Regions from separate parts of the Aeromicrobium sp. P2_G6 genome, predicted to be linked through region 1. Evidence: predicted binding sites of a transcription regulator. Region 1 holds the regulator's gene; each other region holds the start of a gene.
The links. The regulator LexA, encoded in region 1, represses DNA repair genes until DNA is damaged. The targets are predictions, from matches to a motif close to TCGAACANNTGTTCGA.

Region 1 (5,209 bases):
ACCTCGACCGACCAGCCACTGCCGGCACGAGTGCCGACCACCAGGTACGTCATCGCTTGCCTGCCTTCTTGAGTCGGCGGGCGCCGAGCCTGCGCACCCAGGGATCGACGTGGAGCGCGACTCGCGGCGAGAGCGAAGCGGTGCGTGCGACGACGCCTCGCCACGCCGGCAATGTCTTGTAGACCCGACCGGTGCCGAACATGTCGACCAGCTCGCGTGCCACCTGCGGCGGGGTGAGCAGGACACCCGCGGCCAGCGCGGCGCGTACGTCACCCTGTGCGTCCATTGCGGCGACCATCGCGGTGTCGACGCCGTCTGGGCACACAGCATGCACCCTGATCTTGTCGTGGCGGAGCTCGGACGCAAGCGACGTCGTCAGCGACAGCACCGCGGCCTTGGTCGCGGCGTAGACGCTGAGCCCCGGCACCGGCGCGTGAGCGCTGAGCGAGGCGAGGATGCCGATGTCGCCGCCGGTCACGCCGCCCTGGTCACGGAACGCATCAGCGGCCGCGCGTACGCCCCACATCACGCCGAGCACGTTGACGTCGACCATCGCGCGTACCTGGCCGACCGACAACGCCGTCAGATCGCCCTCGGCGAGCACACCGGCGTTGCACACCCAGGCGCCGAGCGGCGCGAGCTCGCGGGCGCGCGCGGCGACGTCGCGGTTGGCCTCGGGGTCGGTCACGTCGAGGCCGAGGCCAACCGCAGCGCCGATCTCCTTGGCCGTGAGCTCTGCGGCATCGGCGTCGAGATCGGTCACGATGACCTCGAACCCGCGGCCCACCAGCTCGACGGCGATGGCCCGCCCGATGCCCCTCCCGGCGCCGGTCACGACAGCTGAACGAGGTCTTCCGGGCTTCACGAGGGGCTTCGACACGGGACCAACGTAGACGTCACGACTCGCGACACGCCATCGAACGTATGTTTGATTGGCCGCGTGATCCGGGTTACTCTTCCCGCATGACCGATGACCGCAATGCCGATGTCACCGAGCTCCCCGACGGGCCCGCAGACTCCTCCGGGCTGACCGCTCGGCAGCGCAAGGTGCTCGAGTTCCTGCGCGACGAGATCGAGAAGCGGGGCTACCCGCCCAGCATGCGCGAGATCGGCGCAGCGGTCGGACTGACCAGCACGTCGTCCGTCGCACACCAGCTCCGCGCCCTCGAGGCCCTCGGCTACGTCAAGCGCGACCCCAACCGTCCGCGCGCCCTCGAGATCTTCCTGCCCGACGTGATGGCAGCTCGTCGCTCGATGAGCAGCGCCACCGAGAGCACGTTCGACGAGACCGGCATCGGCGACGCACTCCCCCAGGCCACCAACGTCCCGCTCGTCGGCCGCATCGCCGCCGGTGGGCCGATCCTGGCGACGGAGCAGGTCGAGGAGATCTTCCCGCTGCCCAAGTCGCTCGTCGGTGACGGCACGCTGTTCCTGCTCGAGGTGTCCGGTGACTCGATGATCGACGCCGCGATCTGCAACGGTGACTACGTCGTGATCCGCCAGGAGCAGACCGCCAACAACGGTGACATCGTCGCCGCCCTGCTCGACGGCGAGGCCACGGTCAAGACGTTCCAGCGCAAGGACGGCAACGTCTGGCTGCTGCCGCACAACGAGGCATACGACCCGATCGACGGCAACCACGCGACGATCCTCGGCATCGTCACCGCCGTCCTCCGCAAGGTCTGACGCTTCCGGCCCCTAGCGACGAAGTCGCGGGAGGGAGCGCCAGCGACCGAAGGGGCGTACGGCAACTCGCCAGCCTGTGGATGGAGTCCAGCGCGTGTCGCCTGGCTCGGCGATGATCCGCCGATGGGCTACTTCTACGTCTTGCTGTGCGCTGACGGCACGTTCTATGTGGGCAGTACTCGCGATCTCCTGCGACGACTCTGGGAACACCGTCAAGGTCTCGCTGCCGACTACACGCGTACGAGGTTGCCGGTAAGGCTGCTCTACTTCGAGCAATACGAGCGGGTGTCGGAGGCATGGGGCCGAGAGCGGACCGTGCATGGTTGGACCCGCAGCAAGAAGAAGAAGTTGGTAGCGACCGGTCCCGGTGTCAGGGTCGAGGACGAGTCGCAGCTGATGTGAAGTTCATCGATCGCACAGGCGAGTTCCTACGCAAGCCTTGAACCTCACCGCCCTTCGCTCGCTCGTTCCTCGCTCGCTCCCAGTCGGCCGCGGGCGGCCTCCTTAGGGAACGGAGCGACGTCAGACGGGGTGGCTCTGGCGGGCGTTCCAGGCGCTGCTGACCATGTCGATCAGCGAGTGCCGCATCGCCCAGCCAAGGTCGCGCGTGGCGAGCTCGCCTGACGCCACGATGCGAGCAGGGTCGCCGGGGCGGCGGTCCACGACCTCGGGCTCGAACGCGATGCCGGTCGCCTCGGCGACCGCCGTCATGATCTCCCGCACCGACACCCCGTCGCCGCTGCCGAGGTTGTAGACCGGCTCGAGCTCGTCGCCCGCGAGCAGCTTCTGCGCTGCGACGACGTGCGCTTCGGCCAGGTCGGCGACGTGGATGTAGTCGCGTACGGACGTGCCGTCGGGCGTCGGGTAGTCATCGCCGAAGATCCGCGGCGTACGGCCTTCGAGCAGCGCCTCGATGACCAGCGGGAAGAGGTTGTGCGGGCTCGTGTCGTAGAGGTCAGGGACAGCCGAGCCGACGACGTTGAAGTAGCGCAGCGACGTGTGGTGCATCGGGAAGGCACGAGCCGCGTCGCGCAGCAGCCACTCACCGATCAGCTTACTCTCGCCGTAGGGCGACTCGGGCGCGGTGCGCGTCGACTCGGTCACGATGTCGACGTCGGGCGTGCCGTAGACCGCGGCGCTGGAGGAGAACACGATCTTGTCGACGTCCGCCTCGTGCATCGCCTGGAGCAGGCTGACGGTGCCCTGGACGTTCTGCTCGTACGTGTGCAGCGGTCGCTGCACGGACACCCCGGCGTACTTGAACCCGGCGAGATGCACGACGGCCTCGACCTCGTGCTCGACCATCTCCTTGGCGATGAGCGTGCTGTCGAGGATGTTGGCGTCGATGAACTCGACCTCGTCGGGGACGAACTCCCGGTGCCCGCTCGAGAGGTCGTCGACAACGACGCAGTCGAGGCCGGCGAGCCGGAATGCCCGGACGATGTGCGAGCCGATGTAGCCGGCGCCGCCGGTGACGAGGACTGTCATGACGACAACCCTGTCAGAGCCGTGTCACCCCTTGAAGCGGAGGGTGCCAGCGCTGTAGGAGTGGCCCGCCGTGACGCTGATCGAGTGCTTGCCGGTGAACGTACGCCCGATGCCGCGCCACGAGTCGGAGTTGACCGAGATCGTCCAGGTGCCCGACGGCAGGCCTGCCACGTAGAAGTTGCCGCTCCTGTCGGTCAGGTCCGTACGGATCACACGCTTGCCGTCCGACGACGACAACCGGACCATCAATTCCTTGTTGGTCTTGCCACCGGCCCGCGACACATGGCCGCGCACGATCGCGCCCTTGCGGACGGTGTGGGTCACCACGGTCTTGGTCTGGCCGAGGGTGCTGTCGAGGTTGAGTGTGTTGTCGTAGGTGCCCGCGCCGAGCGCCTTGCAGTAGCCGCGGTACATCCAGCCTTTGTAGCCGCTCGGCGGCGTCTTGCGGACGTAGCCCATCGCGACGGACTTGGCGTACTCCTCCTTGTAGCCGGCGACGGTCTTCCAACGCTCCGCGCCGCGATCCTCACCACTGAAGTAGGCGTTGTTGTCCGGGTAGACACTCGGATACCAAGCCGAGCACGTCGTGCGCCGGCCCATCTCGACCCAGTACTTGCCGGGCGGAACGTTCTTGATCGCGCTGGCGCCGCTGGCGTTGCCGGAGGTGTTGACGCTGCCTCTTGCGACGACCGGCGAAGACAGCACCGGGATCCCGGGGATCTTCTCGCGCAGGGTGACGTAGCGGTCGCCCGTGGTCGGCGAGAACCCGCTGAAGGCACCATCGATGTTGACCGAGTTGCCGCTGAGCTTCACCTGCGGGTTGTACACGAGCTGGCTGCCGGCCGTGGGGATCGACAGGAGGTTGGCTGCGGTCCGGCTGCCGTAGTCCACCACGTCGAGGCAGCTGCCGAAGCCCGTGCCGCCACCGTTCGGCGTGTTCCACGTCTCCACCCCGGCGGAGGACGCCCGCACCATGTAGCGAGGGACGCCGGCATAGAGCGGCAGGAAGTCGATCCGGTAGGCGCCACTGCTGCTGCTCGTGGTCTTGCCATAGATGTTGCCGCAGGACGGGAAGTCGTACTCGCGCAGCGTCTTGTAGTTGGTGGAGTAGACCGGCGGGGGCGCGGCCACGGTGACCTCGGCCGAGCCGCCGTTGATGCTGTCCGTCACGGTGCCCGCGATCGAGCCGTACGAGAAGTTGGCGTCGTAGTCGCCCAGCTTGTTGACCCGAATCGTCGAGCCCTCGTCGAGGTAGCGTCCGCCGCTGGCACCGCCATCGCCGCCGCGGTAGTACCAGGAGCGGAACGTCCCGTCGCTGTCGTGTCCGCTGATGCGCAGCTTGTAGGGAGCGGAGCTGGTGTTGTTGGTGCCGAGGGCGACGTTGAACGAGTAGTTGCCGCCTGTGTCAGGGATTTCGGCAGTGCGGACGACCTGGGTGTTTCCGCCCCTGATCGTGCGCACCAGCTCGACCTTGACGCCGGTGGCCTCGTGTCCGTCCGGGCCCTGGACGGCCCCCTTGAGCTGCTGGTAGGGCAGCAACGTCTCGGTCTTGACGCCGTAGGTGCGCGTCTTGTCGCGCGGGTAGTCCTGGTTGACGACCAGGACGGCGTTCTTGTAGAACACGTCGCCGAGTGCTGTGCCTCCGGTCCACGGGTATGCGGCCTCGCTCGTGCGTACGGCCACCTCGACCGTGCGGGTGGCACCAGCGGGCACGCTGTAGTAGCGCGTGCGGGTGCTCGTGCTGTTGAACGAGAGCCTGCCCTTGCAGGTCTTGGTCGCCCAGCACTTCACCGAGACCTTGCCCAGGCCAGACGTGTTGATCGCGATGATCTTGGTGGACACAGCCACGTCATAGGTCGACGCCTCTGCGGGAATCGCCACAAGGGTCCCGAAAAGTACCGCCGGGAGGGCGAGCAGCAAGGCAGGCAGGCGCAGTTTCATGGAGTTCCCAGGCGTCGACGGCAGAAGAGAATCTGCGACAGGCTATCAAACTTCGCCACCCCTGACTGCATGCCACGCTCTGCGAGCTTCGCAG
Region 2 (5,209 bases), on a different contig from region 1:
GTCCCATGTTGACGTAGTCACCGGCGCGCAGGTTGATCTCGGCGGGGCTGCCGGCACCCTCGCTGACCACGATGTCGAAGCGCGAAGCCAGGTCGTCGTATGCCGCGTGGGCCGCCGCGGCCAGGTGCGTACGCCCGCCGATGAACTCGGCCGAGGAGATCTCGCCGGCCGGCCTCCCCATGACGACGACGTGGCTCTTGCGGTCGCCGCCCGGCTTGAGCAGCACGGGGTTCATCGCGGCCTCAGGCACGGCCCCGGCGGCGAGCGCCTGGACCCACTGGGCCCGGCCGATCTCTGCGCCGTCCCCGCAGACCATCGAGTTGTTGGACATGTTCTGCGCCTTGTAGGGCGCGACCTTGAGCCCGCGACGCGCGAACGCGCGGCACAGGCCGGTCGTGACGATGCTCTTGCCGGCGTCCGACGTCGTGCCGGCGACCAGCAGCGAGCCGCTCATGGCGTACGCGCCGCGTTGAGCCACCCGTGCAGCAGCCGGGTGATCCACGGCAGGGCAACGTAGGTCATGAGCGGCGTCATGACCCCGACGATCGCCAGCACCCGCAACGGGAGCCACCAGTCCGCAGCGAAATCCTTGGCGACGTAGTTGGCGGCCAGGCTCAGCGGGTAGAACACGATGAAGATCGCGCACATCTGCTTCCACCGCGGCGGTGCCGGCGCGACAGGCCGCAGGTCCTCGACGTCGACGCTCGAGGGCTCGTCGAACCAACCCTCGATTCCCGTGCGGTGCTCACGCGCTGCCTCGTCGACGAATCCCTGCGCCGAGTCGAGCCACCAGCGGCGCTGCGCCGACAGCTCCCACGCCTCGAGCGAATCCTGCGACGAGAAGCGATAGAGCATGTGCCACTCGGCCGATCCGGGTGACGGTCGCACCCAGCCTGAGCCGAGGTAACCCTCGAACCGTTCGGCCAGCTCGAACCCGGCCCGCAGCCACGCGAGCATCTGGTCCTCCTGCGACGGATCGACCTTTCGGGTGATGGAGACGGTGACGGGTCCGGACATGGCACCAGCCTAGGACCGGGCAGACGGGGGCTTTGAGGCAGAGGCGCCCCCACCGATCAGGGTCGCCAGCGGTGGTTTCGTTTCCAGGTGTCGGTTCCGGGTGGCCGGTATTCGGGGTAGCCGTCGATTGGGCTCATCCTGATGGCCCAGCCGTTGTCGTGGACGGTGCGGTGGTGGAAGGGGCAGATCAGAACCCCGTCGTCGAGTCTGGTCTCGGAGCCGTCGGCCCATCGGGTGCGCCAGTGATGGGCTTCGCACCATTCGGGTGGCCTGTCGCAGCCGGGGAAGGTGCAGCCGCCGTCACGGTTGTCCAGGGCTTGTTTCTGGGCCTTGGTGAAGACCCGTTGCTCGTGTCCGTGATCCAAAGGGAGCGATTTGCCGTTGAAGACCTGCGGGATCATGCCGAGCCGGCAGGCCATCTGCCGGGCCTGCCCGGCGCTGATGCGGGTGCCGGTGGACAACGTGGCCGGCTTGATGCCCCGGAGAAGGGTGTCGTAGTCGAAGCGGACCATCAACGTGGCGCCGAGTCCACCCTTGCCGGGGAGGGTGTCGCCGGGCAGGTGGTTGCAGAGCTCGGCGAACCCCATGCCGAGGCGGTGCCGGTGCTCCAGGTCTTTGTCGTAGTAGGACTCCGCAGCAGGGGTCTGGTCGTGGAGGTGGTCGCGGCGGGGTGCGGAGATGGCCTCGATCGCGGTCTTGAGCATGTCGGCCTGGGCCTCGGGGATCCGGAACCCGCCGCGGCAGGTCCCGTCACCGTCGTTGACCATCCAGAACTCCGAACGCCGCCAGGCGTCCTTCTCCTGCCGTTCCAAGGTCTGGTTCTCGATCTCGTCGACCTCGGGCTCGGGCTTGAACTGGTCCGTGATCCGCCTGGACCGCGACCGCAGGTCCTTCAACGAGTACCGGCCGGCGTCGCCGATCAACGTGTCCTCACAGGCCTGCTTCTGCTCCGCCGTGGTGTCCTCGGGCAGGTCAGCGACCGCGTTGGCGATGATCGCGGCTTGCGCCGACCCGATGTCACCGCGAGCCAGCGCGTCCTCAGTCCGCGACGCGGACTCCAGTGCCTTGCCCATGGACACCAGCTGGTCACCGGACCGGCGGTCACCGCCGAAAGCACCGGCCAGCATCGCACCGGTCGACGACGCCCCGGACGCCTTGGCCAACCCGGACTTATCCAACGCCCTGGTGCCGGCGACCTGTTGGGCCTTGACCCGAGCCTCGACCCGCATCAACCGCTCCACCAGGCCGCGCACCTCGACCGGTTCCAGACCGGACCACCCACCGACAGGCATACGGTCCAGTGCGCTCTCGATCTGCTCGACCGCACACACCAACGGGTGCGGGAGCGAAGCGACGGGAGCAACAGACACAAGAAGCCTTCAGGCCGTACGGGCAGGGAGTCATCATCAACCTTGGGGCCCACTGAAGGGTTCTCACCCGATCCATTTCGTTCCAGATCGGCGCATTGACAACGCTACGGCAAACCGGCGACATTGTCGAACACCTGTTCGAATGCTGAGACGCTGCCAGCCGACCAGCACAAGGTGAGACCCGTGCCGACCACGCCTCACGCGAGTACCTTGTGGGTCATGGCCCTCAGCGACGACGTCCGCATCGCCCTCGACGGCAAATGGCGCCACGTCCGGGAGCAAGCCCGCAAGGAGCTCGCCGACCTCGACCTCGCGTACAACCACGACCTCACCCTCGACGAGGCCCGTGCCCGCGTCCTGGAGCAGATGCACAAGCTCGTCCCGACCGGCATCCCCGCGGCCGGGTTCCGCGTCGAGAGCGGCGGCACGGGCGATCCCGGGATGGCTGTCACGGGCATCGAGATGCTCGCCCAGTTCGACCTCTCACTGATGGTCAAGGCCGGCGTGCAATGGGGGCTGTTCGGCGGAGCGATCGAGAACCTCGGCACCGAAAGGCACCACAAGAAGTACATCCCCGGCCTCATCAACCTCGACATCATCGGCTGCTTCGCGATGACCGAGACCGGCCACGGCAGCGACGTACAGAGCCTCGAGACCACCGCGACGTACGACCTGGCGACCGAGGAGTTCGTCATCAACTCGCCGACGCCGTCGTCGCGCAAGGACTACATCGGCGGTGCCGCCGCGCACGCCCAGGTCGCCGCGGTCTTCGCGCAGCTCATCACCAAGGGCGAGAACCATGGCGTGCACTGCTTCGTCGTGCCGCTGCGTGACGACGAGGGCAACGACCTGCCCGGCATCACGACCTCGGACGACAAGCACAAGGGCGGGCTCGGCGCGGTCGACAACGGTCGCATCGTGTTCGACCACGTGCGCGTCCCCCGCGAGAACCTGCTCAACAAGTACGGCCAGGTCGACCAGGGCGGCACCTACTCCTCGCCCATCGCCAGCGTCAACGCCAGGTTCTTCACGATGCTCGGCACGTTGATCCGCGGTCGGGTCAGCGTCGGCGGCTCGGCGAGCGCGGCGACCGAGGTCGCGCTCAGCATCGCCGGCCGGTACGCCCTCAAGCGTCGCCAGTTCGGCCCCGAACCCGGCAACGAGATCCTGCTGATGGACTACCGCATGCACCAGCGTCGCCTGCTGCCGCTGATCGCCCGGTCGTACGCCTACCGGTTCGCCCAGAACCAGCTCGTCGCCCGCATGGACAAGCTGCAGAGCGAGGACAACCCCGACCCGCTGGCGTTGCGCGAGCTCGAGACCCGCGCCGCCGGGCTCAAGGCTGCGCAGACGTGGCACGCGACCAAGGCGATCCAGGAGGCCCGCGAGGCGTGCGGCGGCGCGGGCTACCTCGCCGAGAACCGGCTCACGACGCTCAAGGGCGACACCGACGTCTTCACCACGTTCGAGGGCGACAACCACGTCCTGTTCCAGCTCGTCGCCAAGGAGCTGCTGACGTCGTACGCCCAGGAGGTCGGCGGCCTCGATCCGGTTGGCCTCGTACGCTTCGCGGCCAGCACGGTCGCCGACGTCGTCAAGGAGCGCACCGCCGCCGCCCAGCTGATCCAGAGGCTCATCGACTCACGTCCCGGCCGCAGCGACGACAACCACGACCTGCTCGACCGCGGCACGCAGCTGAGCCTGTTCGAGGACCGTGAGGAGCACGTCCTCGAGACCGCGGCCCGGCGACTCCGCCGCGCCACGGGCGGCGACAAGGCCGAGGCGTTCGCGGTGTTCAACGCGGCACAGGACCACGTCATCCGCGCCGGGCGGGTCCACATCGAGCGCGTCGTCCTGGAAGCCTTCACCGCCGGCATCGCCCGCTGCGAGAGCGCCGAGGCCGCAGAGCTGCTGCGCGACGTCTGCTCGCTCTACGCGCTGACGTCGATCGAGGAGGACCTGGCCTGGTTCATGGGCCACAACCGGCTCGCCGACACCCGCGCCAAGACCGTGACCTCGCTCGTCAACGAGCTGCTGGACAAGCTGCGCCCGCACACCCTGACGCTGGTCGAGGGATTCGGCGTGCCGGAGGCGACCCTCAACGCCGCGATGCTCCAGGACTAGCCCGAGATCGGCCCGGTTCGGGACTTTTTCCGAGTTTGGTGCATGGGCTCCACGGGTATCGCTCCACGAGCGACGGGGCAAACCCGGCTCCGTCGGGATGGAGAAATGATCATGAATGACCAGGACCCCGCCGGCCTTTCTGACGAGGAGCTCGAGGCACAGGGCGCGACCGCCCTTCCTGACAAGGAAGTCGTCTCGATCCTCGACCTCAACGCGGACATCGATCTCGCGATTGACGCCGCAGCGCCGATCGACCTCGCCGTCGCCGCCAACGCCAACGTCGCAGCCCCGATCGATGCGGCCGCCGGCGCCAACATCCTGTCGGAGGGATCGACGGCCCAGGCGCTCAGCGACCAGGGCGTCATGATCGACCAGGGCATCGACGCCGACGCCACAGCGACCGCGACGCAGGACAGCGGCCTCGACCAGAGCGACGACACGATCGGCACGGACGCCCCGGCCCCCGCCGACGCAACCGCCGCTGCGATCCCGGACGCGGGCAGCATCGGCTCGCTCGACGGCAACCTGCTCGACGTCGACGTCAACGTGGATGCCGATGCCGACATCGCCGCACCCATCAACGGTGCGGTCGCGGCCAACGCCAACGTCGCAGCGCCGATCGATGCCGCAGTCGCTGCCAACATCGGGTCGGTCGACAGCGATGCCGTGGCGGTGGCAGAGCAGGACGCCATCATCAA
Region 3 (5,209 bases), on a different contig from region 1:
AGGCGTAGTCGGTGCCTGGCTCGGCACCGACCTCGGCGTGCCACCAGCCACCCTCACCCGACTGCATCTCGTGGTCGGTGCCGCCGACTCGCAGACGTACGCGCTGCAGGTCGGGGCACCAGACCGTGAACTCCACCGTCAGTGCTCAGACGGCGCGCGCGGCCGGCGACTTGGTCTTCGCCGGGTCGGTCTCGGGCAGGTCGCCGAGTGCCTCGTCGACCGCCTTGAGCACGTCGTCGTCGAGCGTGATGCCGGAGGCCTGCGCGTTGGACTCGACCTGCTCCGGCCGTGAGGCACCGACGATCGCCGCGGCGACGTTGTCGTTGGCGAGCACCCAGGAGACGGCGAGCTGCGCCATCGTGATGCCGAGGCCGTCGGCGATCGGTTGGAGCTTCTGCACGGCGGTCAGCACCTCGTCGTCGAGGAAGCGCTTGATCATGTCGGCGCCGCCCTTCTCGTCGGTGGCGCGGCTGCCCTCGGGCGGTGCGGCGCCCGGCTTGTACTTGCCGCTGAGCACGCCCTGCGCGATCGGCGACCAGACGATCTGCGAGATGCCGAGCTCCTTGCTCGTCGGGATGACCTGGTCCTCGATGACGCGCCAGAGCATGGAGTACTGCGGCTGGTTGGAGATCAGCTGGATGCCGAGGTCCTGCGCGAGCGCGTGGCCGGCGCGGATCTGGTCGGCGGTCCACTCGCTGACGCCGATGTAGAGGGCCTTGCCGTGGCGGACCACGTCGGCGAACGCCTGCATCGTCTCCTCGAGCGGAGTCTCGTAGTCATACCGGTGCGCCTGGTAGAGGTCGACGTAGTCGGTGCCGAGCCGCTCGAGCGAGCCGTTGATCGACTCCATGATGTGCTTGCGCGACAGGCCCGTGTCGTTGGGTCCGCCGGGGCCGGTGGGCCAGTAGACCTTGGTGAAGATCTCGAGAGACGCCCGGCGCTCGCCCTTGAGCGCCTCGCCGAGCACCGACTCGGCCTTGGTGTTGGCGTAGACGTCGGCGGTGTCGAACGTCGTGATGCCCGAGTCGAGTGCCGCCCGTACGCAGGCCAGTGCCGCGTCGTTCTCGACCTGCGAGCCGTGCGTGAGCCAGTTGCCGTAGATGATCTCGCTGACCTTGAGTCCGCTGTTGCCGAGGTATCTGAAGTCCATGGATTCGAGCCTAGTGGGGAGTTCCTGAACGGCACTTTGCGGTCAGCGACGGCAGGTTTCCACAGGGTGATTCTGGGTTGATGGACAGTGTCAGAGGTGTGGTCTAGATTGGGATCAATCGAACGTATGTTCTAATGATCGGGGGATCATGGTCGCCGAGCTCGTGCTATCGCCACCACCGTTGGTGGGGTGCCTGGACGCGCTCGATGCCGTGTTGGACTCGATGCCGACGGATGCGTATGCGGATCTGGATCCGGCTTTGCAGCGGCACGCGGTCGAACGGTTGCGGCGGATCAAGGCTCGGGTTGCTGGGCAGGAGCTGGCCGCCGTCCGCGCACTGGATGCCGGGCTGGGTGACAAGGCCCGCACCGGTGAGATGCTGGCCCGTGGGTTCGGGAGGGACAAGTACGAAGCGGACCGCACCGTCCGGGTCGCCAAGACGCTGTTGGCCGCACCCAAGACTGAGGACGCGCTCGCCTCCGGCGAGCTGGCCGAGACCCAGGCCGCCGTCATCGCCGGCGCGATGGCCGACCTGCCTGAGACTGTGACCGCCGAGCAGCGCGACGCGTGCGAGACCACGCTGATCGCCGACGCCAAACGGTTCCCGATCAAGGATCTGCGCCAGAGGGCACTGCGCATCTCCGATGTGTTCAAGGAGCCGGCCGAAGCCGCAGCTGATGAGGACGAAGCGCTGCGGTTGCGCGAACGGCGGGCCTGGGCGCGCACCGAGATGTGGATGGTCGATGACCAGGACGGCACCTGGCGGTTCGGCGGACGCCTGCCAGCCGTGCAGGCTGAGATGCTCAAGTCGTCACTGGACGCGATCGCCGCACCCCGCCGCCGCCACCTGACCGCCCAGCAAGAGCGCGACCAGGATGAGCTGACCTACTCCCAACGGATGGGCCGGGCGTTCGCCGGCCTGATCGAGCACCTGCCCACCGACCAGCTGCCGACCGCCGGTCGCACCCCGGCCTTGATCACCGTCAACATCGACCTGGACCACCTCAAGGACCAGGTTGGTGCCGCGACCCTGACCACCGGCACCCGGATCAGCTCCGGCGAGCTGCGCCGCATCGCCTGCACCCAGGGCATCCTGCCCATGGTCTTCAACGGCGCCTCCCTCCCCCTCGACATGGGCCGCTCCAAGCGCCTGTTCACCCCCGCCCAACGCATCGCCATCGCCAACCGCGACCTCGGCTGCATCACCCCCGGATGCGAAGCACCCCCCGGCTGGTGCGAAGGCCACCACTGGCGCGACGACTGGGCCCACGGCGCCACCACCAACATCAACGACGGCGCACTCCTCTGCTCCCTGCACCACCACCAAGCCCACGACCAAAACTGGCAATTCCGCCAAGCCCCCGACGGCCACATCGAAATCAAGAAACCCGGCGGCATCTGGCAACGAAACCACCGATGGCGACCCTGACGGTGTGTAACTCACGGCCGATCGACTGGCAGAACCGGCCGACCTTCCAGCAAGTCGTTGACTACCGGACCCATCGGGCTCGGTGATACTGGACAGCATGAGACGCGCTCCGCTGCTGGCCATCGCGATGCTGATGCTCACTGCGGGGTGCGGCGGGTCGGACGATCCTGACGGCAAGGGCGCCGATCCGACGACGACCCCGGCGCCAACGGAGACCACCCAGACCACCGCCACGACCACTGCCCCGACCACGACGCCTGCTCCAGCCCCGACGAAGTCGACGAGCAACTCGACGCTGATCGACTACGGCGACGACGAGGTCATCGTGGCGACCCCTGCTGACGTCGCCAAGCTGACCGGGGCACCTGCGGACTTCAAGGCATTCATCGCCGCCGACCTGCAACGCCAGCAGGACAGCGAAACCGGCGTATGCGTCCGGACGCCCGAGATCCACGTGGCCCGGATCGACACGCGCGGGTGGGCGGCGGGCACGAACTTCATCCCGAAGTGCGGCGGCGACGCCGCACTGTGGGCCAAGGTCGCCGGAGGATGGCGCCAGGTCTGGGGCCAGCAGACGCTGCCGGACTGCGCGGTCCTCGAGAAGTACCGCTTCCCGGCAAGCGTTGCCGGCACCCAGTGCGGCACCCCCGACGGGAAGACCCGCAGCTATCCCTAAAGGCGCGTGATGGAGGCGACGAGTGGTTCGATCAACCGCAGCAGGCGATCGGGCTTGGCGTCGGGATTGACGGACTGCCGCATCGCGAGCCCGATCGCGTAGTCGACGGCTGCCTCGGCGAGCACCTCGAGCGTCTCGTCGTCCATCGAGTCCGACGGCGCGAGCGAGCGTACGACCGACACCGCCTGCTGGATCGACGCGGTCTGCCGCTGCGTCTGCGCGGCAGCGAGCCGCGGATCGTTCATCGTGTCGAGCAGCAGCTCGAGCTCGAGCCTGACCCAACCCGACGCCATCGCCTCGGCGGCCCACTGACGGACCTGTTCGAGGACGCCGTCGGACGCCATGGCACCCTCGACCCGCTCGCCCAGGGCGCCGATCTGCTCGGCCTGCAGGCGTTCGAGCACGCCCAGCGCCAGGTCTGCCTTGCTGCCGAAGCTCGAGTAGACGATGCCTGTGGTGAACCCGGCCTCCTTGGCGACCGAGGCCAGCGACGTCGCGACATAGCCGTCCCGGAGGAACGCGCCGCGGGCCACCGTCAGGACGGTCTCGCGATTGAGCTCTTGCAGCTGCGATCGGGTGAGCCGCGTCATGGGCTCAGCGTAGGTGACTGCCGTCAGGTGGCGGAGGCGTTCCCCTGAGGTGGCAGCGGCTGCTGGCCGCCCGGTTGCTGCGTTCCCGGGGGCTGCTGCATGCCTGGCGGCATCTGGCCACGCTGCATCCCGGGTCCGCCGCCGGGTCCGCTGCGGCCACTGCCGGCGCCGTCGCCCGCCGACCCGATGGCCGCACCGGCGCCGAGGCCGAGGACGACCGCGGCGATCGCGGACGCCACGAGCGTACGGGTGGACCAGGCCGGAGGCTGGGCGGAGCTGTCGTCTTCGATGTCACTCATGCGGCCACCGTGGCCGTACGACCTGTCATGCGGCTGTGAGCGAGCCCATCATCGGCTGGGACGGGATGTGGTCGGACGCTCACAGAGTTCTCACAGGTCGTTCTCACGCATCCCCCGGCTGGGCGCTCCACACTTGACGCATGGCTTCCACACTGACCCGGTCGGACGGCACACCTCTGCGCGTCCTCGTCGTCGACGACGAGATCAACATCGCCGAGCTGCTGCAGATGGCGCTGCGCTATGAGGGTTGGGACATCCAGATGGCGCACACCGGGCGCAAGGCTGTCGCCGCCGCCAAGGACTTCACGCCCGACGCGATCGTGCTGGACATGATGCTGCCCGACTATGACGGCATGGAGGTCCTGCGCAAGGTCCGCGCCCAGTCCCCCGAGATCCCGGTGCTGTTCCTGACCGCCCGCGACTCGGTCGAGGACCGCGTCGCGGGGTTGACCGCTGGCGGCGACGACTACGTCACCAAGCCGTTCAGCCTCGAGGAGGTCGTCGCCCGGCTCCGCGGTCTGATGCGACGCGCCGGTGCGATGGATGCCAGGCCCAACTCCGTCATCACGGTCGGCGATCTCACGCTCGACGAGGACAGCCGCGACGTCGAGCGCGACGGTCGCGAGATCGAGCTGACCGCCACCGAGTTCGAGCTGTTGCGCTTCCTCATGCGCAACCCGCGTCGCGTGCTGTCCAAGGCGCAGATCCTCGACCGGGTCTGGGACTACGACTTCGGCGGCCAGGCCAACGTCGTCGAGCTCTACATCTCGTACCTGCGCAAGAAGATCGACGCCGGCCACGAGCCGATGATCCACACCAAGCGTGGTGCCGGCTACGTCCTGAAGCCCGCGGAGTAGTGCGCGTGCGCAAGCTCCTCCCCTCCTCGCTGACCGGACGGCTGATTGTCACGGTCGTGGCGCTCGTCGCTGTGGCCAGCCTGCTCGTGGCCGGGGTGGTGACCCTGGTGATGAGCAACTACCTGACCGACCGCCTGGACGAGAAGCTCGAACAGTCGATGGAGCGCGCCCAGCACGGTCCGGTGTTCGCCGGGGAGGGCACTGGTGG

Region 2: the regulator LexA is predicted to act here: its motif matches at 2,514-2,529, upstream of AC1DVU_RS20875 (HNH endonuclease signature motif containing protein).
Region 3: the regulator LexA is predicted to act here: its motif matches at 1,269-1,284, upstream of AC1DVU_RS11995 (HNH endonuclease signature motif containing protein).

What each region holds. Positions count from the first base shown of each region.
Region 1 covers NZ_JBFUFH010000004.1:374,049-379,257, forward strand. The annotation lists gene AC1DVU_RS15255 (hypothetical protein) at 1-53, opposite strand, end outside; gene AC1DVU_RS15260 (SDR family oxidoreductase) at 50-880, opposite strand; gene lexA (transcriptional repressor LexA) at 964-1,686, shown strand; gene AC1DVU_RS15270 (GIY-YIG nuclease family protein) at 1,810-2,088, shown strand; gene galE (UDP-glucose 4-epimerase GalE) at 2,209-3,174, opposite strand; gene AC1DVU_RS15280 (hypothetical protein) at 3,199-5,115, opposite strand.
Region 2 covers NZ_JBFUFH010000008.1:65,207-70,415, reverse strand. The annotation lists gene AC1DVU_RS20885 (cobyric acid synthase) at 1-454, opposite strand, end outside; gene AC1DVU_RS20880 (antibiotic biosynthesis monooxygenase) at 451-1,017, opposite strand; gene AC1DVU_RS20875 (HNH endonuclease signature motif containing protein) at 1,074-2,387, opposite strand; gene AC1DVU_RS20870 (acyl-CoA dehydrogenase family protein) at 2,607-4,511, shown strand; gene AC1DVU_RS20865 (hypothetical protein) at 4,623-5,209, shown strand, end outside.
Region 3 covers NZ_JBFUFH010000003.1:219,035-224,243, forward strand. The annotation lists gene treZ (malto-oligosyltrehalose trehalohydrolase) at 1-136, opposite strand, end outside; gene AC1DVU_RS11990 (aldo/keto reductase family protein) at 146-1,150, opposite strand; gene AC1DVU_RS11995 (HNH endonuclease signature motif containing protein) at 1,299-2,579, shown strand; gene AC1DVU_RS12000 (hypothetical protein) at 2,677-3,255, shown strand; gene AC1DVU_RS12005 (TetR/AcrR family transcriptional regulator) at 3,252-3,845, opposite strand; gene AC1DVU_RS12010 (hypothetical protein) at 3,869-4,144, opposite strand; gene AC1DVU_RS12015 (response regulator transcription factor) at 4,285-5,001, shown strand; gene AC1DVU_RS12020 (sensor histidine kinase) at 5,007-5,209, shown strand, end outside.